Regions from separate parts of the Paenibacillus sp. EKM301P genome, predicted to be linked through region 2. Evidence: predicted binding sites of a transcription regulator. Region 2 holds the regulator's gene; the other holds the start of a gene.
What was found. The regulator NrdR, encoded in region 2, represses ribonucleotide reductase genes. The targets are predictions, from matches to a motif close to AACACNATATATNGTGTT.

Region 1 (9,035 bases), 150 kb from region 2:
TCTCAAAATAGGCTTCGTATATCCAATCCTGCTTATCAACCCACTGTACCTCTATCTCGTTCATACCGATAAAAGGGTCAGGAATTTTACCATGTTGCAAAAGATCGGTATGCACACAACCCGGCACTTTCGCACTGAGCCACTCATCAGTTTGGGCTTCCCTAAACCTCCAGCCATCCAATCCTATTACATTAATCATCGTCGCAAGCCTCCCTATAAGGATGATTGGGAACATCTGGATCACTCATTAACATAACAAAAATAACATTAAGCTAACAAGTTAGTCAATTGTTTTTTTGGAACAACCGGTAAAACACAAAATAAAAGTCGCCCTCTACCCCTAAACAGGCTAAAAGCGACTTCCCTCGTCTTCACTGTGGATCGAATTCATCCCACATATCCGGACATCAACTATATTTAATTGTGCTAAAGGAACGATCACGATCATCATTTTCCCGGCTGATTCGTGGCGCGTGAACTTCCCGTATGAGTAGATCAGCGTGCAGCAGTTTTTTTTCCACAGGCGAGCTTGGATTCATGATGCGCCATAATAACTGGTCCACCGCTCGCATCCCCAACAGTTCCTTATCCACTCTCACCGTGGCATAGATCGGCATTTGATCATTCGTATCGTCAAACCCGGTCACCCCGCACCGCCTCGGAACGTCAATCCCCTTTCCTTTCAGCACTTCCACGACTTGCGAAGCAGTCACGTCATTAGCGCAAACAAAAACCTCTGGCAGCTCATCCTCGGGCAACTTGTCCATTTCCTCGGCAAGTGCCTGCGCTCCCCCATAAATAAGGGCTTTGTTCTGCCGTAATTCTACTCCGCTCATTTCCAGTGCGGACCGAAAAGCTTCCCAACGTTCATAGAAACTGTGAGCGTCGTCAATATGACCCACAAACTGAAAGTGGGCATAACCCCTACACAGCAAATCCTTCATTAATTCATTCATGCATGTGCGATTATCCGTAAACACCGCATCACTTAAAAATGCAGAGTCCCAATGATCCACCATGACGACTGGAATACCCATTCGATAAATGTTCAGCAACAACGTAGTTGAAATTGTTCCTACTGTGATAATCCCTTTAATGGCCTCCGGGTTCAGCAAAGAAAACATATCATCAGTTGAAGGCTCCGTTAACGTGATCATATCCAATCCCTTGCGGTTCAGACGCTCGGAAATCCCTTCAAATACAGGTCCCCAGTACCTGGACTCCCGATTCTGGTGTCGAATATTCGGAAATAACACCAGCACGGTACCCGACCATTCTCTGGCATCTGTGTCCCGAGGCTCTACCCCGGTCATTTTGGGATGACTGCGAAAATAACCCATCTGGGCAGCAAGCTTAACCAGCAGCGCCCTCGTCTCTTCACTTACACCGGGTTTGCCTGACAGTGCACGTGAAACAGCGAACTTTGAAACACCCGCCGCATCCGCAATTTCCTGCAATGTTACTTTTCCACGCATCTCCTCACCCAACCCTATTCGAAATCTTTTTCTACCTTAGTCTTCTAAATATACAGGTATGCCTATAAACTGGTACCATCGTAGCATACTTTGTTTTAGATCATCAAACGATGGATTTGCACAAATCCACACCTTTCATTAAATATGTTTGCTTAATAAAAAACAAAACACATAACAAATAAACATAAATAACTTGACGTAAGGTTCTTTATTTCCTACAATTTACTAATGAAAGCACTTACATTGTGTAAATCATACTTATTAAGGGGGATTTGCAGATGTTCACGAACAGGTCGGTACAACAATGCTCCATCCTGCTTCTGGCTTTGCTGCTGCTCGTTACAACGGGCTGCGCGAATAGCAAAGGCAGTACGGCAGAAAAGGAAGACCCCGATGACACCAGTCCCATTACATTAACGTTCTTTGGCGGTGACTCAAGCTCCAACTGGAATAACATGAAGGACGCTGTCGGGCAGGAAATTATCAAGAAAACGGGTGTTACACTAAATGCCGAACATGCTGTTAACGGTCGAGGTGAGGAAAAGTTTGCCTTAATGGCTGCTAGCGGAGAGTACCCTGATCTCGTGTACCCCAAAGGAGACATTGGAAAGCTGGTCGATGCCGGAGCACTCATTGACTTAACCGACCTGATTGATAAATACGGTCCTAACATTAAGAAAGTGTATGGAGATTATTTTAATCGTATTAAATACAGTAGTGAAGATCCCGCCATTTACACCATCCCAACCAATTTGGGCGTAGATCACATCGCGTTTGATGCACAAGCAGGCTTCGAAATCCAGCATCAAGCCCTTAAGAAACTCGGATACCCCAAAATTCGCACCGTTCAAGATTTTGAAAAAGCACTTAAAGATTATGTTGCCAAATACCCTACTACCAATGGCCAGCCTACCATCCCCTTATCACTCGATGCCGAGGACTGGAAAATGCAGATTACTGTGACAAACCCGGCAGTTACAGCTACAGGTGGACCAGACGATGGAGAATATTATATTGATCCTAAAACACACAAAGCCATTCTTCACTACAAACGCCCGGAGGAGCGAGAGTATTTTCGTTGGTTAAACCATATGTACAATGAAGGTCTGTTGGATAGGGATACTTTTGTACAAAAAAGTGATCAATACAAATCCAAAATCGCCGCAGGTCGTGTCATCGGACTGATTGATCAGGAATGGAACTACCAGGATGCCGAAAATGCGCTCAAGGCAGCAGGTAAGGATGAATACACCTATTCCCACTTTCCGGTCACTTTAAATGAGCAATACGAGGATCATTCCCTCCAGCCCATTGGTTTCGATACTGCGTCTGGGATTGGCATTACAACTTCATGCAAAAATCCGGTGCGAGCGATCAAGTTTCTGGACTTCCTGGCCTCCGATGAAGGGCAAATTTTACGTAATTGGGGAATCGAAGGCCAGCATTACAATGTAGAGAACGGCAAACGAGTCATTCCTGCAGCTGTGCAAGAACGCAAAAACAAAGATAACGCTTCTTTTAGCAGAGAATCAGGTATCGGTTTGTATTGGATATGGGGACCACATTACGGCGATAGCGTGAAGGACCCTACTGGCAACTATTACACAACCAATTATCCGGAGATGATTACCGAAAATTATAGCCAAGCGGAAAAAGAATCCCTTCAGGCATATAAAGCTCGGACATGGAAAGACCTGTTCCCGAACGAAAAGGATTTTCCGGTAAAAGAGTGGGGTGCTGCCTACAACATGCCTGTTCCGACCAATACAAATTACAATGTTATTTATCAGAAGTCGCAGGACATTGTACGCAAACGGATTCCTGAGGCTGTACTCGCCAAGCCAGATCAATTCGATGCCGTGTATGACCGCATGCTCCAAGAGCTGGATCAGGCGGGTGTACCAAAGGCTGAAGAAATCTTCACTGGCCTGATTCAAAATCGTCTGAAGCTATGGTATGGGGAGAAGTAGAGATTGATTGCTACTAAAGTATATAAGGGCTGACAGTCAAGACCTGTCAGCCCCTTTTTACACTAAACATTCTGTTTTGTTACTTTTTCTTTCCAGCTATTATTTTTCCTGGACACCCGGTGGACATAAAGCAACAAAAAGATTGGAATCAATGCAATCCCGCCACACAGCACCCAAGATATCTGAATAGGTGTTTGATCTGAAGCAAGATTGGTAAAATTACGGCTTACGACTCCTGTCACGATTAAACCTATGCACATACCTAGTTGGGAAATGGCAGAATCCAGAGATAGCAGTGTTGAACGATACGCATTAGAGATTCTTTTGTTTAGAAAAATTTGTTTGGCAACCGGGTACATCCCTCGCCCAATTTCATAGATTAAAAAGGTAAGCAGTACAGGATAAAACGTGTTGAAAGCACCGGCTAAAATGAGCCATATCCCAATCATCCCGCAAGCATACATGAGTATATGTACATCACTATAACGTGCGCCTAGCTTTCGAACCAAATAGCTTCCCAAAGTCATACATAGTGAATAACCCGCCTTGATCAATCCCATAATCCAAATTCCTTGTTCAGAAAGACCGACCAGACGTGGCTGTTGAAATGTATTCCCCGCCGAATTCGAAAAGCTAATAAATAAACCAATAACAAACACAATCCAGATCGACTTATTTTCAAAACCGATACGGACACTTTCCCCGATAATCGTTGTAATGCGAGTAGCAGATGTTTCTCGATGGGTAATATTCTTCTCTTTCATATAAAAGCAGCATAGAATAATACATAAGATAATAGAGACAATGCTGGCTGCCCAGGGAAGTGAATAGTTAAATGTTGCAAGGAAGGCCCCCAACAGACCACAAATAAATCCCGAAATGTACTGTATACTGTTTGAGGTTGTAAAAAGAACTTCCATGGGCTTATCACTGTTTTCCACAACCCAGGATTCCAACGAGCCTGATTGCAAGCATATTGACAGCCCCCCAAAAACTTGTGCGAACACAAGCAGCCACATGCGATCTGTCCAAACGAACAATACACTGTAGACTAGAAAACAACAAAGCCCCAAAACAACAGAAATTTTTCTTCCATATTTGTCTGCAATAGCTCCAGTTGGTATTTCAAACAGAAAAATACTTACAAAGAATACAACCAGCAAGAAGTTCGCACTTTGCAGAGAAAGTCCTTTAGCTAACAGAAATAAGATGAGCGTAGTTCCCGTGATTTCACTCATAAAAAATTGAAGAAAGCTGACGGAGTAAAATAGCTTATGTGGCCTCACTTTCAGGGCTCCTTCGCTTGCTCTACAGCCTCATATTCATTTCGCAACATCCCCATCTGAATGATGTCATAGTACTGTCCTTCCCTGAATAGCTTTTCTCGTAGTCGGCCTTCCTCCTTAAAGCCACATGCCAGATAGCAACGATATGCACGTTCATTGAACGCATAGACCTCCAGCTCCAGCCGATGCAGATTCAGTGAATGAAATGCAAATTTTTGTATCAATCGTATCGCTTCCCGCCCATATCCTTTGCCCAGATCACCGTCGCGCCCGATTACAATACCAAGGGTGGCGTGCCGATTTACCCAGTTGATTTTGAATAAATCGAGTTGTCCAATATAGTCCAGTGTATCTTTATGTGCAATGACAAAGCCCTTGATCTCAGAGTTGCCGTCAATCATCATCTGTACAAAAGATTCACTATTAGCCTGTGAATGCGGATAGATAAATACGTCGCTTAATCCATGTGTGATTGCCGAGTCATTAACCCATCTTCGGATATCAGGTATATCCTCCTGACGGTACTCTCTTAATACAATTCGTGCTCCAATGATATGTGGCATCGTCAGCTTCCTCCCTATTATGTATTGGTTCTGGTAATACTCTATCACCCTGTCCCCCTTTTACGCTCCCATTAATCTCACAAACTCCAGGAAACGTGTACCTTTATAATGAACCTCCCCGCGATCCCCGATTACAATCATTCCGAAGTCCGTATCCTTCACCTCCAGCTCCTTACGCTCCCCCCTGTCAAATTCAAAGGTGATATAGTAATCGGTCGAAGCTGAAAAATTGCCTGATCCCCCACGCACTCTCGTTCGCTTATCCACAACCTTGCAAGAACGTTGGACCTGTTCGGCTGCTTGATTGGAAAGACCTGCACTTATCGATTTGACAATTCCCATAATGATTACAAAAGCAATGAGTCCAAACACGACAAAAAAGATAATACTAAACGGTTGAAATGCCATAAAACCACTTCCCATTTGCCTCATCCTTTCTACAGTAAAATGTAAATTTTCCATTCTATTGCCCATTGACAAATCGTACATCCTCAGCTTAAAAAACTCCAATACTTTTTTAACATACTTACGAAAAAAAAGTTCTTTCGCTCTTTTCCGCACCCTGCTTGGACTTACACCCGATCTGGGTCCTCTGAGCCTCTCTAGACCGATTGACAAAACTATATATAGATATAAAATAGAAAATGTACTCTAAATATAGTGTAAAAAACGTATTTATGCCCGATATCTTGAAGATAAAGGTATGAAAATACATGTAAATATAGAGTCAAAAATCTTAAATGGCGCAGCCAGCAAGGGATTACAGCTATGATGGGTCTCTTGGCAATGCCGTTTTCTTTTTTTCGTTAATTGTTAAGGAGGTTGCACACCATGCTGATTGCTTATGATTCCAAGACCGGCAATGTAAAAAGATTTATAAACAAGCTCAAGCTTCCGGCGGTTCAGATTGAGGAGCAAATGACTATAGAAGAACCTTACGTACTCATTACATATACAACCGGGTTTGGGCAGATACCTGAGAGGGTATCTTCATTTTTGAAAAAAAATGCACAAAACCTTGTTGGTGTAGCTGCAAGCGGCAACCGTAACTGGGGTGAGAAATTTGCCAAAAGTGCGGATTTGATTGCCGACCATTATAATGTCCCCGTGATTAGCAAATTTGAATTATCTGGAACGTTCGGAGATGTGGAGCGTTTTAAACAGGAGGTGAGCCGAGTTGCGGCATATTGAATTGAACAACATGTTGATGAAACGCGATACAGACGGCTTTTTCCAATTGGAAAAGGACCAAGAGGCTGTAGCAGAATTTATGAAGGAAGTTCAAGAACGAAGTTTGAAGTTTGCTGACACAGCTGCTCAAGTGCTGTATATGATTGAGAATGATTATTACGAAAATTTCTATAACAGCTATACAGCTGATGAAATTAATGATATTTTCCATATCACTCATAGCTATAATTTTAAATTCCCTTCCTATATGGCAGCATCCAAGTTTTATACTGATTATGCAATGAAGAGTAACGACCGTAAAGTCTATCTGGAACACTACCCTGACCGGGTGGCTGCTGTCGCCCTGCATTTGGGACGCGGCAACGCCGATACGGCGCGCCTGTTGTCCCGCTCGATGATGGAGCAACGTCTTCAGCCAGCTACACCAACCTTCCTGAACGCTGGCAAAAGCCGCCGTGGGGAATTGGTGTCCTGCTTCTTGCTCGAAATGGATGACTCTCTGAACTCAATCAACTATGTATTGAACACTTGCATGCAATTGTCCAAAATTGGCGGCGGTGTTGCGGTTAACCTGTCGAAGCTGCGGTCACGCGGCGAGGCAATTAAAGGTGTAGAAGGCGCAGCAAAAGGCATTATGCCTGTGCTGAAGCTGATGGAAGATGGTTTCTCCTACGCGGATCAAATGGGTCAACGTAAAGGCTCTGGTGCAGCCTATTACAACATTTTCGGATGGGACGTGCTGGAGTTCTTGGATAGTAAAAAAATCAATGCTGATGAAAGAGTACGTCTCAAGACACTTTCAATCGGATTGCTGGTGCCGAACCGCTTTTACAAGCTGGCACAGGATAATGAACCGCTGCATGTATTTGCACCTTATAGTGTGTTCAAGGCTTACGGAACGCATTTGGACGACATGGATCTGGATGAAATGTACGATACGCTGCTCGCTGACGATCGAGTGAAGAAAAAAATAGCGATGAGCGCACGTGATATGCTGACGAAAATTGCCATGATTCAGTTGGAGTCTGGCTATCCATATATTATGAACAAAAGTAACGCAAATCAGGCGCATGCTCTTAAAAACGTGGGCCAAGTCAAGATGTCGAACCTATGTACGGAAATCTTCCAGTTGCAGGAGACTTCCGAGATTACAGATTATGGACAACAGGATATGATTCGCCGGGATGTAAGCTGTAACCTGGCTTCCCTGAACATTGTAAATGTGATGGAACACGGCAAAATCCGTGAGTCCGTTCATGAGGGTATGATTGCTCTTACCTCGGTCAGCGATATGACCCAAGTAGCTAATGCCCCAGGTGTTGCAAAAGCGAACCGTGAAATGCATTCCGTTGGTCTAGGTGTCATGAATCTGCACGGCTACCTTGCCAAGAACAAAATTGCGTATGAAAGCAATGAAGCGAAGGATTTTGTCCGTACCTTCTTCATGACGATGAACTATCATTCTATTGAAAAGAGTATGGAAATCGCAAAAGCAGCCGGACAAAGCTTCTATGGATTTGAGGAATCAGATTATGCGACAGGTCTATATTTTGACCGATATCTGAACACGGATTATCGTCCAACAACGGCACGTGTGCAAGAACTGTTCAAGGACATTTATATTCCAACTCAAGCGGATTGGGACAAACTAAAAGCAGACGTCAAGAAGAACGGTCTGTACCACGCTTATCGTATGGCGATTGCTCCTACTGCCAGCATTTCGTACATTCAAAATGCAACGTCCAGCGTTATGCCAATTGTTGAGCAAATCGAGACTCGTACCTATGCGAATTCGACGACTTACTATCCGATGCCGTATTTGCAAAAGGATAATGTATTCTTTTACAAATCCGCTTATCAAATGGACCAATTCAAAGTGCTTGATCTGATTGCCGAAATCCAGCCTCACGTGGACCAAGGAATTTCGACTGTACTTCATGTGAACAGTGACGTGACTACGCGTCAGTTAGCACGTTGCTATCTGTATGCCGCACATAAAGGACTTAAATCGTTATACTACACACGTACCAAAAAACTGTCTGTGGAAGAGTGCCTCACTTGCTCCATCTAATGCATATATGGTAACAAGCTATAAAATAAAATTAGATTTTGAATAGATATGAATGCTTGGCATTAGAAGCTGTATCCAGCGCGTGGTTCAGACCTTTACAGGATTGGACAAAGCCCTCACGGATACAGCTTCCGTATGTCAAGCATACGATGACTCTCCGGTAACATCTTACGTGTGTTTCTAGGGAATCTCGCAAGCTGAAGGGAGAATGCTAACAATGACAGGTATACAAGCCGTAAACTGGAACCGCTCGGACGATGATTTCACACTGATGTTCTGGAATCAGAATATTATGCAATTTTGGACGGATGATGAAATTCCGCTGTCTGACGATAAAATGTCCTGGGTAACCCTCAGTGATATCGAAAAAGAAGCCTACATGAAGGTGCTGGGCGGCTTGACTCTGCTAGACACCATTCAAGGCGGTGTGGGGATGCCGCAAATTATGGAGCATGTAGACGGACTGCAACGCAAAGCGG
Region 2 (9,035 bases):
GCTTTTGCAAATAATATGACGCTCGACGAATTCGTACAGCAACGTGAAGAAATCTCCGCACTGGGCCTAGAAAACTTTAAGGCTGTGGATACTACCCCAATCCAGATTGATTCCACAACCGCTAGAACAGCCGATTATAGTGGGAATTTCCAGGGCCAACAGGTCTATTACTTCAGTGCCATGTTTGAGAGCAAACAGCATTATCTTCAAGTATTGATCTATTCAAGGGGAGGCTCAGCTATAGAAAAACATCACAAATTTGCGACAATAGCCAGCTCCTTAAAAATATTAAGCGACTCACAAGTGGAGCCTGATCTTCGTTCAACAACTATTTTAAAAACTTTTAAAAGCGAAGATGCCCAGCAACGAATCCGTCTCCCTTATGTATGGAAGGCTGGTTTAATTCTTAATCCAGATGCGTTAATTCAAGCCTGGTATGAGAAAAACGATGCGTACATGGTGGTCATCAAGGATTGGAAATCTGAACTACCTTATGAGAAATCCTCAATGATCACATTAAAAGAATACGCTGAGTTTTCAGCTCAATTAGTACTTAAAAGGTCTGGAAAAGGGATAATATTGACGGGACCAATAAAGGTCAATATTAACGGGAATCAAGGCTTGCAATACGAAGTATGGACAGAGAACGATAAAGTGAAAGTTGTATATTTAATCACTTATTTGGAGCATATCGATTCTTTCTCTCAAATTATTTTTTGGACGAGAGCTGATTATTACGATAATCAAAAATCTGAATTTCAAAGATACACCAAAACATATAGAGAAGAAGAAATATAGACATGACAAAATCCGCCAAACACTTAGAAATCTTTGTGTAAAGCGGATTTTCTCTATGTGACTATCACAGCTTGAAATCCTAAAAACTTCTCCATATTAAAATGGAACTATATCACCTTAATTCTTATCTTTTGTGGGCTAATAAGAGATTAACTATAGTATCCAGTTGAAGCTCCAGCGAATAGGGATCTTCCATCACAAACTCATCCCCTTTATCGCTGAATGAACCGTACATGTACACCTGTCCTTTTTTTACAGCCGGAAGACCCTTCCATAGCTCGCTATGTAGAATCTGATTGGCCCCTTCATCTTCTGAGCCATATACAAAGATGTGATCTCCCATATACTCGGGTAAAACCTCAAGCGAAATATTTTCAAATCCTTCTTTCATATTCATTGCTTTCTTAGTGGGTGGCAGCTGTAGCATTTGATATATGGTTGGACTTCCGTAGTTACCGCCTTTCGCCGCTAAAACATAGATTGATTTATTGGCGACTTGTACGATCGAAACCGTCTCTCCATCTTTAATGATACCGTCAATTTTAATTCTAGCCTTTGCAACTTTCTTCTCATATTCAGCAATCCACTGCTCGGCTTCTTTCTGCTTACCAAATATTTCACTGATTCTGCGGAATTTATCCAGTGGTCCCGCTGTAGATTCACCCTCCCAATACGGCAGGAACACAGTCGTTCCTACTTTCTGGTAGCTGTCGATGTTCTTTTCAATTGAGCCGATAATTAAATCCGGTTGCAGTACGGTCAGTTCCTCCAAATCCATAGGAAAATCCCCGAGATCTTTGATTCCGGCTAACTTCTCTTTGGGATATCCCGATTGATCAATCCAAGCCTCATTCAACATAAAGCTTCTGACCCCTACAGGTATAATCCCCAGTTTTAAAAGATGACCCATATACTGATCCGATGCTACTCGTTTCGGGTTAGCAGGTACTTCCACATCGCCTTTTAGTGTCTTAACCGTTCTGGTCTGTGCTTGTACTGCCGCTTGTCCATCGCTGTTGGATGATGTCGCTGTATGATTGGCTTTCGTTTGCGAGCTTCCATTTGTATTCGTCGGAGCTGAGCAGGCTCCCAGCATCAATGATAAGCACAACATGATCATCATTGCTGTAATTTTGCCTCTTCCGTGCATGAATAAATCCCCTTCCGCATGATACCGATATTGATAATCAATATCAGTATAACGGGTGAAAGCTGTCCGCTGAAGGGCATATTTAAGCTTCGTTTGGGGCATATCCTGATCTTGCGCCTGGATATGCTGCTGCCGTTCTTTTTTGAATCGTACAGGAGATAGTCCCTTATATTTCTTGAAGCTGCGACTTAATGAATGAGCATCTGGATATCCCACACGCTCTGCGATCTCCTGCAAAGTGGCATCCGTCTGCATTAGCAGCTCTGCCGCTCGATTTGCCCGTATCTGGCCCAAGTAATGAATTGGACTGGTATGCATTTTACTTTTGAACAGCCTTGATAAATATCCGGTACTGCACTCTAGCTCCTCCGCAATGGACTCTAGTGTTATAGACCGACTAAAATGCTCACAAATATAAGTTACAGCTTGCGCTACCAAGTCAGGTTTAAGGGGCTGAATGCCTTGTCGATCCAATTGATGTAACAATTCGAAGACAAAATGATGAAATAAAGCTTTGACGTGCAGTTTACCAAGTCCCGATCCCTTATGCCATTCTTGCTCCAACAGCTTCACTTTATCATACAGGGGCAGCGGGTAATGAGGTGCGAAAGCATACTGATTCTGAAAAGGATTTCCCTTTTCCAGCAATTGTGCGATCTCCTTCCGACCAGGTAGGGCCAAAGTTGCCTTGTACAGAATGATGTAATATTCAAGCACATCCTCCGTCATGACGCTCAGGCACATTCCTTTTCCCCCATGCAGGACATGAAAACGATCCACCCTATGAACACTGTCATCTAACCATACCCGCGCACTTCCGCGTACAGTATATAAAAACGCACTGACCGGAAGTCTGTAGTTTCGCAATTCTTCCCCTTTATCCATTTTCTTATGGCGAACATCCATCACTTGTATAAACACATGATTCCACAATAAAATGTGTTCGTTCAACTTCATTACTACCGCTCACCCCCCATCCAAATATAAGAAAAAGCCCTGTAAAGGGCTATCTTTTTTTGTGAACCATTCAATTGTCGCTTGGATTTCCACCGATATGATTAGGTTCCAAATCGTTTGCGATACCCACACTTTCGGCACAACTCTTCCACTGCTTCTCTCTTGGAGAATCCAAAGTACAGACGGTTTGCACGCTCACCTTCCACGATCTCGGAAAATGTTTGCTCATGCACATTTCCTAAATTAATGACGCCTTCTCCATCAAGACAGCAAGGGACCACTGTTCCATCCACCAAAACCGCCGCTTGACTGCGAAGCGCATGACAAAAGCCTTTTCCGTCATCTTCTGGTGCACTCAGGCTAGGCCATTCAAATTCGTAGTCTTGATTCAAATATACATTGGGGGCGATTTTGACCCCACTGCCCGGCATTACTTTTTCTTCAATCCGATAGTCCAGCCCAAACTCTTGCTCCAATTGCTCCAGTGTCTCGCGGTTGCGCTGACGCTGCACATTAGTCAAATTGTCTTGAGTCAGGTTCCAGAGACGGAATGAAATAATGACATTGTGCTTCACAGCTTCTCTGACAAACGTGAAAATATGACCCAAATAACCTTCTCGATCCACAGAACCTTCATGCCCGTCAAAACTATGAAGAGAAAAGTTCATCTGCCGTAATGCCGGCTGACCAAGCAGCTTATGTCCGGTCTTCGGCAGCAAGGTACCATTGGTGGTAATGTTGACCTTTAAGCCTTTCTCATGCGCACTCTCCAGCAAAAGATCAATTTTGGGATGGAACAAAGGCTCTCCTTTGACATGCAGATAAATGTAATCCGTATGCGGCTTGACCTGATCAAGCACATTCCGAAAGACTTCCGGATCAATAAATTTTTTGACACGTTGTGTCTGAGGGCAAAAACTGCATGCAAGATTGCAAATGCTTGTTATCTCAATGTATACCTTCTTAAATGTCTTCAACATAATTTCCCCATTCTAACCTTCATCCTGAACATTTGGTTTATGCACACTAATCTTATGATTATAACGGGTTATGAACGAGAGGTAAACTCTGCGGATATTTTCTATTGACCTTAGGTCTGACCTAAGGTTTATAGTGAAGTTATTCAATTATCAAGAAGGAGACCTGTCATTGAAAAAACACATTACGATTAGTCAGCTTGCTCAGCTCATGAATGTATCTGTACATCAGCTGCGGTATTTTGAAGAAAAGGGTATCCTTTATCCGTTATACACAGATGAAAATCAATATCGAATGTACGGACTTCATGAAATTTATCAACTTTCCCATATTTTAATGCTACGTAAATTAAATATCCCTGTCGGTCAAATTGAAGAATGCATGACTTCCTACACGGCCGATGATTACAACCAGCTTTTAGAACATTCGTTACAGAAGGTACAGGATGAAATCGCTAACTTAAAGCTGCTCGAACAGTTTATTCATAAAGTGCTAAAAGAACATCATAACCTTACCCGGCAAAACAATGAGTATCGAATCAAGCTTTTGGATACTCGACATTTAAAGCTTTGGTTTGCATTGGAGAGTGATCAAGAACTCACGGCCAGGAATCTATTTGAGCAGCGGCCTGCACCACCACAATTATTTGAAAATGATCTACATTATCTATCTGATTCTGGACAGGTGAAACTATATTATGAAACGACATCAGGAGCATCTGATTATATTCTGGAAGAAGGCGGCTATCTTTATAAGCACTTCTCTGCCACTGAAGACGCTGAGATCGAACACCAAGTCCAACAACTGGAGCATTATGCGACCCAACATCAATATGAATGCCTAAGCAAGGTCATTGTGGTGGAAAAATCCTATCTATCCATATTCGACAGCAACGAGCTGCAATATGAGATTCAAGTAAAAATTTCTGATGTGCAGGAGGACGTTACATGAGTCCACAATCCTATGACATTGTTGCTTATCAAGAGCAAGACCATGAAGCCGTATGTAAGCTCTTAGTGGAATCGTTTAAGGCAAAATTTCAAGCTCTTGTTACTTTGGAGGATCAAGATATACAGCGTTTATTAATGCAGGTTTGGGTTCAACATCCTGATTCTACATCTGGGAAGCAATTTGTGGTTAAAGAGAACGAAGATGTTGTTGGTGTCCTTTCGCTCAAATGGAAGGCTCCCTCCTCTTCACTTCCTAAAACAAATCTCACTTCTTTGGCTTCGCTTATAATACAGTTTGGCTGCTTCAATGTATTTAAATTTTTGACAGGCATGTATGCGCTGGACTATAAACCTGCCATAGATGAGTGTTACATTGATCATTTGGCGATTCGCTCAAGTCATCGCAATCAAGGGATCGGGCGACGTTTTCTAGCTTTCGCACAGCAGTTTACGGTTGAATCCGGTTTCCATGCGTTGACACTTCATGTAGCACATCAGAACCGGCAGGCTATCCGCTTGTACCACAATCTAGCATTTGAAATTGAGCAGTCTCAATATAATTATTGGCGACATTTTTGGTTCAAGGAGCCTGTATGGCATCTAATGAGCTGGAAAGAACGAAACTGCATTCGAGGAGAGAACAGCATTGAAAAAAACATATAAACTTACCCTTGGTATTGCGGCAGGTCTGGCTGTTGCCTTGATATTGATTGTTTTATATCAAAATTCCTACAAGATGACGGAAGAAAAAATACAAATTGCAACTCCCAAAGGAGTATTAACAGGTACACTGGCTTTGCCTAAAAACTACTCGGGAAAGGTTGGATTGGTTGTTTTTGTCCATGGAGATGGTCCAATCAATGACACCTATGATGATGGATACAAACCACTGTGGGAAAGGTTTGCTTCTAAGGGGTATGCTTCCTTATCCCTGAATAAGCCCGGTATTAACCGCGCTCCAGGCGATTGGCTGGAGCAAAGTATGGAGGACCGGGCACAGGAGATTCGATATGCAGTTGACTGGGCCAAAACCTTACCGATGATTGATAAGCACAAAATCGGCCTTTGGGGAGCCAGTCAAGCAGGCTGGGTCATTCCGAAAATCGTTAAAGAGGAGCATGATATTGCATTCAGCATCCTTGTATCGCCGGCTGTGAATTGGATTACACAAGGGCAATTTAACACAAAAAAAGAGTTGGAACAAGCAGGAGCTAGCCCGCAGCAAATTAAAAAGAGACTGGACTACGACCATAAGGTTCTACAATTACTGAAAAATCATGCTTCCTATGAAGAATACCTAAGCATAGCCAGTCCTAACGATATCATTTCCAAAGAAAGATGGAGCTTTATAGGCAAAAATTTTCGTTCTGATTCTACGGAAGAATTAAGCTACTTTAAATCTCCTGTACTCTTGGTTCTGGCTGGGAAAGATATAAACGTAGATGTAAAAGACACTGAGCGAGTATATCGCCAAAAGATATCTCCAGACCTGCTGTCTGTTATTCATTTGCCAGAAGTTGACCATTCCATGATGAATGAACAAATCGCGCATTCCAAGTCCCTAACCTTCTTAACCGCCGTATTTGCCCCCAGACAATTGGTAAATGATGATTATCTACAAATTCTCGCCGATTATGTTAGTCAGCGTTAAGCTTGGAACTGCTGTATACTCTATTAGACCGGGAATAGATATATAAACAGCAAAAAAACGGCATTTCTGCCGTTTTTTTTAAAGGATGGACTCTCAGGGACTCGAACCCTGGACCAATTGATTAAGAGTCAACTGCTCTACCAACTGAGCTAAGAGTCCATATAAAATTATGGTGGAGCCTAGGGGGATCGAACCCCTGACCTCATCGCTGCCAGCGATGCGCTCTCCCAGCTGAGCTAAGGCCCCGTCTCATGTAAGTTAATTAACGTTTCAAGCGACTTCTATATCATATAAAATATTCGACCCTGTGTCAATACTTTTATAAAAAAAATATTAACATCTTCCCGCCACGGCCCTAAAAAGATACAGTCAGCGATCAGTCGCTGTCTGTATCTTTAGATAACAGTGTTTTCAGTTCCTTCATAAACATATTGATGTCTTTGAACTGCCGATAGACGGACGCAAAGCGTACGTAGGCCACTTCATCCACAGGATAGAGCTGTTCCATGACCAGCTCACCAATCTGCTGGCTATCCACCTCTGTGGCTGCCGTGTTGCGAATGGCGTTCTCCACCTGAGATACAATCAGATCGAGCTGCTCGACTGATACTGGACGCTTCTCACAGGCTCGAATGAGACCGCGCAGCATTTTATCACGGCTAAACTCTTCACGGCTGCCATCTTTTTTGATGACCATCAGTGGGGTCTCTTCCACCATTTCAAAGGTGGTAAAACGCCTGGCACACTGTTCGCATTCGCGGCGGCGTCGGATGGACTTATTATCATTCGCTGGTCGCGAATCCAACACTTTCGTGCCGTTGTAAGCGCAATACGGGCACTTCATAATCTCATCACTTCCTTTTTCCAATAAATTCCCGAAGCTTTTTAGTAATAATTTTGTCGAAACGGATCATAATATGTTTACCACGTCGCGAGGAGGTGAACAACAATGGCACAAGGAAACAATGGCAACTCCAACAACCTGGTAGTCAGCAGATCCTCCGGTGCTCTGGAGCAAATGAAATATGAAATCGCTCAAGAGCTGGGTATCAGCATTCCTCAAGATGGATACCAAGGTAACATGACTTCCTATGAGAACGGTTCGATCGGGGGCTACATCACAAAACGCCTCGTAACGATCGCCGAACAACAATTGGCAGGACAATACCAATAATCTCGGTAATAATGAAGAAGTAATACGAAAAAGTGTAGGGATAGGCTGCTAAAAACAGCCTGTCCTGCGCTTTTTTTCATTTTAAAGCGAAAAGGCTCATGTTGTCATTAACCTGTCACTTAAAACACATCATAAATTTTTGTATATTGCCTGTAGTAGTAGATGACTCGCTGTACATAATGCCGTGTCTCACCAAAAGGGATTTGCTTAATGGACTCTTCTTTGCCATCCCACACCCCCTGATCCAGCCATTCCTGAACTTTACCTGGACCAGCATTGTAAGCAGCTACGATGACCACAGGATTATCCTGAAACTTCATAGACAGGTTATGCAGATACCAGGTACCCAGCTCAATATTGGTGCCGGGCTCGTGCTTGACACTGTCCAGCGGGACCTTTTGAATCTGAGCACTCTCCATAATCCAATTGGCCGTGTTCGGCATAATCTGCATAAGCCCCAGCGCACCCTTGTGTGACTGCTTGCTGGTTTTAAAATTTGTTTCCACACGGATAATAGACGCCACCAAAAATGGGTCCACTTCATAGGTCTGTGAATACTGCCGAATCTCATCCTTATATTGAATCGGGTAAAACCAGGACATCCAATTCGAGTTGAGGAACAGAATCAGGACAAATCCGACAAACAAAATGAGCAGGACTCTTTTCTTACGTAAAATGTTCATGCAAGTCCCTTTCGCTGCCAAAACTGATCAATTTGCATCTGCGTCTCAGACTGTGTTCCGCTATTATCAATAACAATATCAGCTAAACTTTTTTTCTGCTCGATATCCATTTGTGCAGACAAACGAAGCTCGGCTTGCTCTTCTGTCAGACCGTCTCTGAGCATCAGACGTCGGAGCTGAACATCACGTGGTACATATACAACCATAATTTCCTCGTACAGGCTCTCCAGCCCAGACTCATACATTAACGGGATATCTGCCAAAACAAGCTTGTCCGGCTGCTCCCGTTCATAAGCTTCCATGCGCAGACGCATTTCCTCACGAATAGCAGGATGCGTAATATCGTTAAGTGCCTGTCGCTGTACAGGATCTCTGAATACAATCTCTCCCAGTCTTTTGCGGTGCAGGGTTCCGTCACTGTTCACTATAGCTTGTCCAAAATGCTGTATGACCGCCGCCAGCACAGGATGCCCCGGAAGCATAACTTCCCGGGCAATGGCATCTGCGTCGATCAGCAGCGCACCCTTGGCGACCAAAAGAGCCGACACGGTGCTTTTTCCGGTAGCGATCCCTCCGGTTAATCCGATATTCATGCTCTTCACCTCATAACAGCTTCAATATACCCATCATAATCAGTAATAATGCCGGCAATACGCCGAGCGCCTTCATAAATCGAAATGCTGACAGGAAGAAC

Region 1: a site for NrdR is predicted at 5,942-5,959, ahead of nrdI (class Ib ribonucleoside-diphosphate reductase assembly flavoprotein NrdI). Genes of this name have one in related genera too.

Annotation. Positions count from the first base shown of each region.
Region 1 is NZ_JAALFM010000004.1:221,745-230,779, reverse strand. It holds gene HFD99_RS12515 (beta-mannosidase) at 1-199, opposite strand, end outside; gene HFD99_RS12510 (LacI family DNA-binding transcriptional regulator) at 408-1,475, opposite strand; gene HFD99_RS12505 (ABC transporter substrate-binding protein) at 1,754-3,445, shown strand; gene HFD99_RS12500 (MFS transporter) at 3,508-4,731, opposite strand; gene HFD99_RS12495 (GNAT family N-acetyltransferase) at 4,734-5,294, opposite strand; gene HFD99_RS12490 (DUF2500 domain-containing protein) at 5,355-5,717, opposite strand; gene nrdI (class Ib ribonucleoside-diphosphate reductase assembly flavoprotein NrdI) at 6,126-6,485, shown strand; gene nrdE (class 1b ribonucleoside-diphosphate reductase subunit alpha) at 6,472-8,556, shown strand; gene nrdF (class 1b ribonucleoside-diphosphate reductase subunit beta) at 8,774-9,035, shown strand, end outside.
Region 2 is NZ_JAALFM010000004.1:72,027-81,061, reverse strand. It holds gene HFD99_RS11735 (hypothetical protein) at 1-798, shown strand, start outside; gene HFD99_RS11730 (AraC family transcriptional regulator) at 923-2,905, opposite strand; gene HFD99_RS11725 (radical SAM/SPASM domain-containing protein) at 3,007-3,885, opposite strand; gene HFD99_RS11720 (helix-turn-helix domain-containing protein) at 4,055-4,834, shown strand; gene HFD99_RS11715 (GNAT family N-acetyltransferase) at 4,831-5,496, shown strand; gene HFD99_RS11710 (alpha/beta hydrolase family protein) at 5,480-6,484, shown strand; tRNA gene HFD99_RS11705 (tRNA-Lys) at 6,571-6,643, opposite strand; tRNA gene HFD99_RS11700 (tRNA-Ala) at 6,655-6,730, opposite strand; gene nrdR (transcriptional regulator NrdR) at 6,861-7,328, opposite strand; gene HFD99_RS11690 (alpha/beta-type small acid-soluble spore protein) at 7,434-7,658, shown strand; gene HFD99_RS11685 (lytic transglycosylase domain-containing protein) at 7,778-8,341, opposite strand; gene coaE (dephospho-CoA kinase) at 8,338-8,934, opposite strand; gene HFD99_RS11675 (MntP/YtaF family protein) at 8,945-9,035, opposite strand, start outside.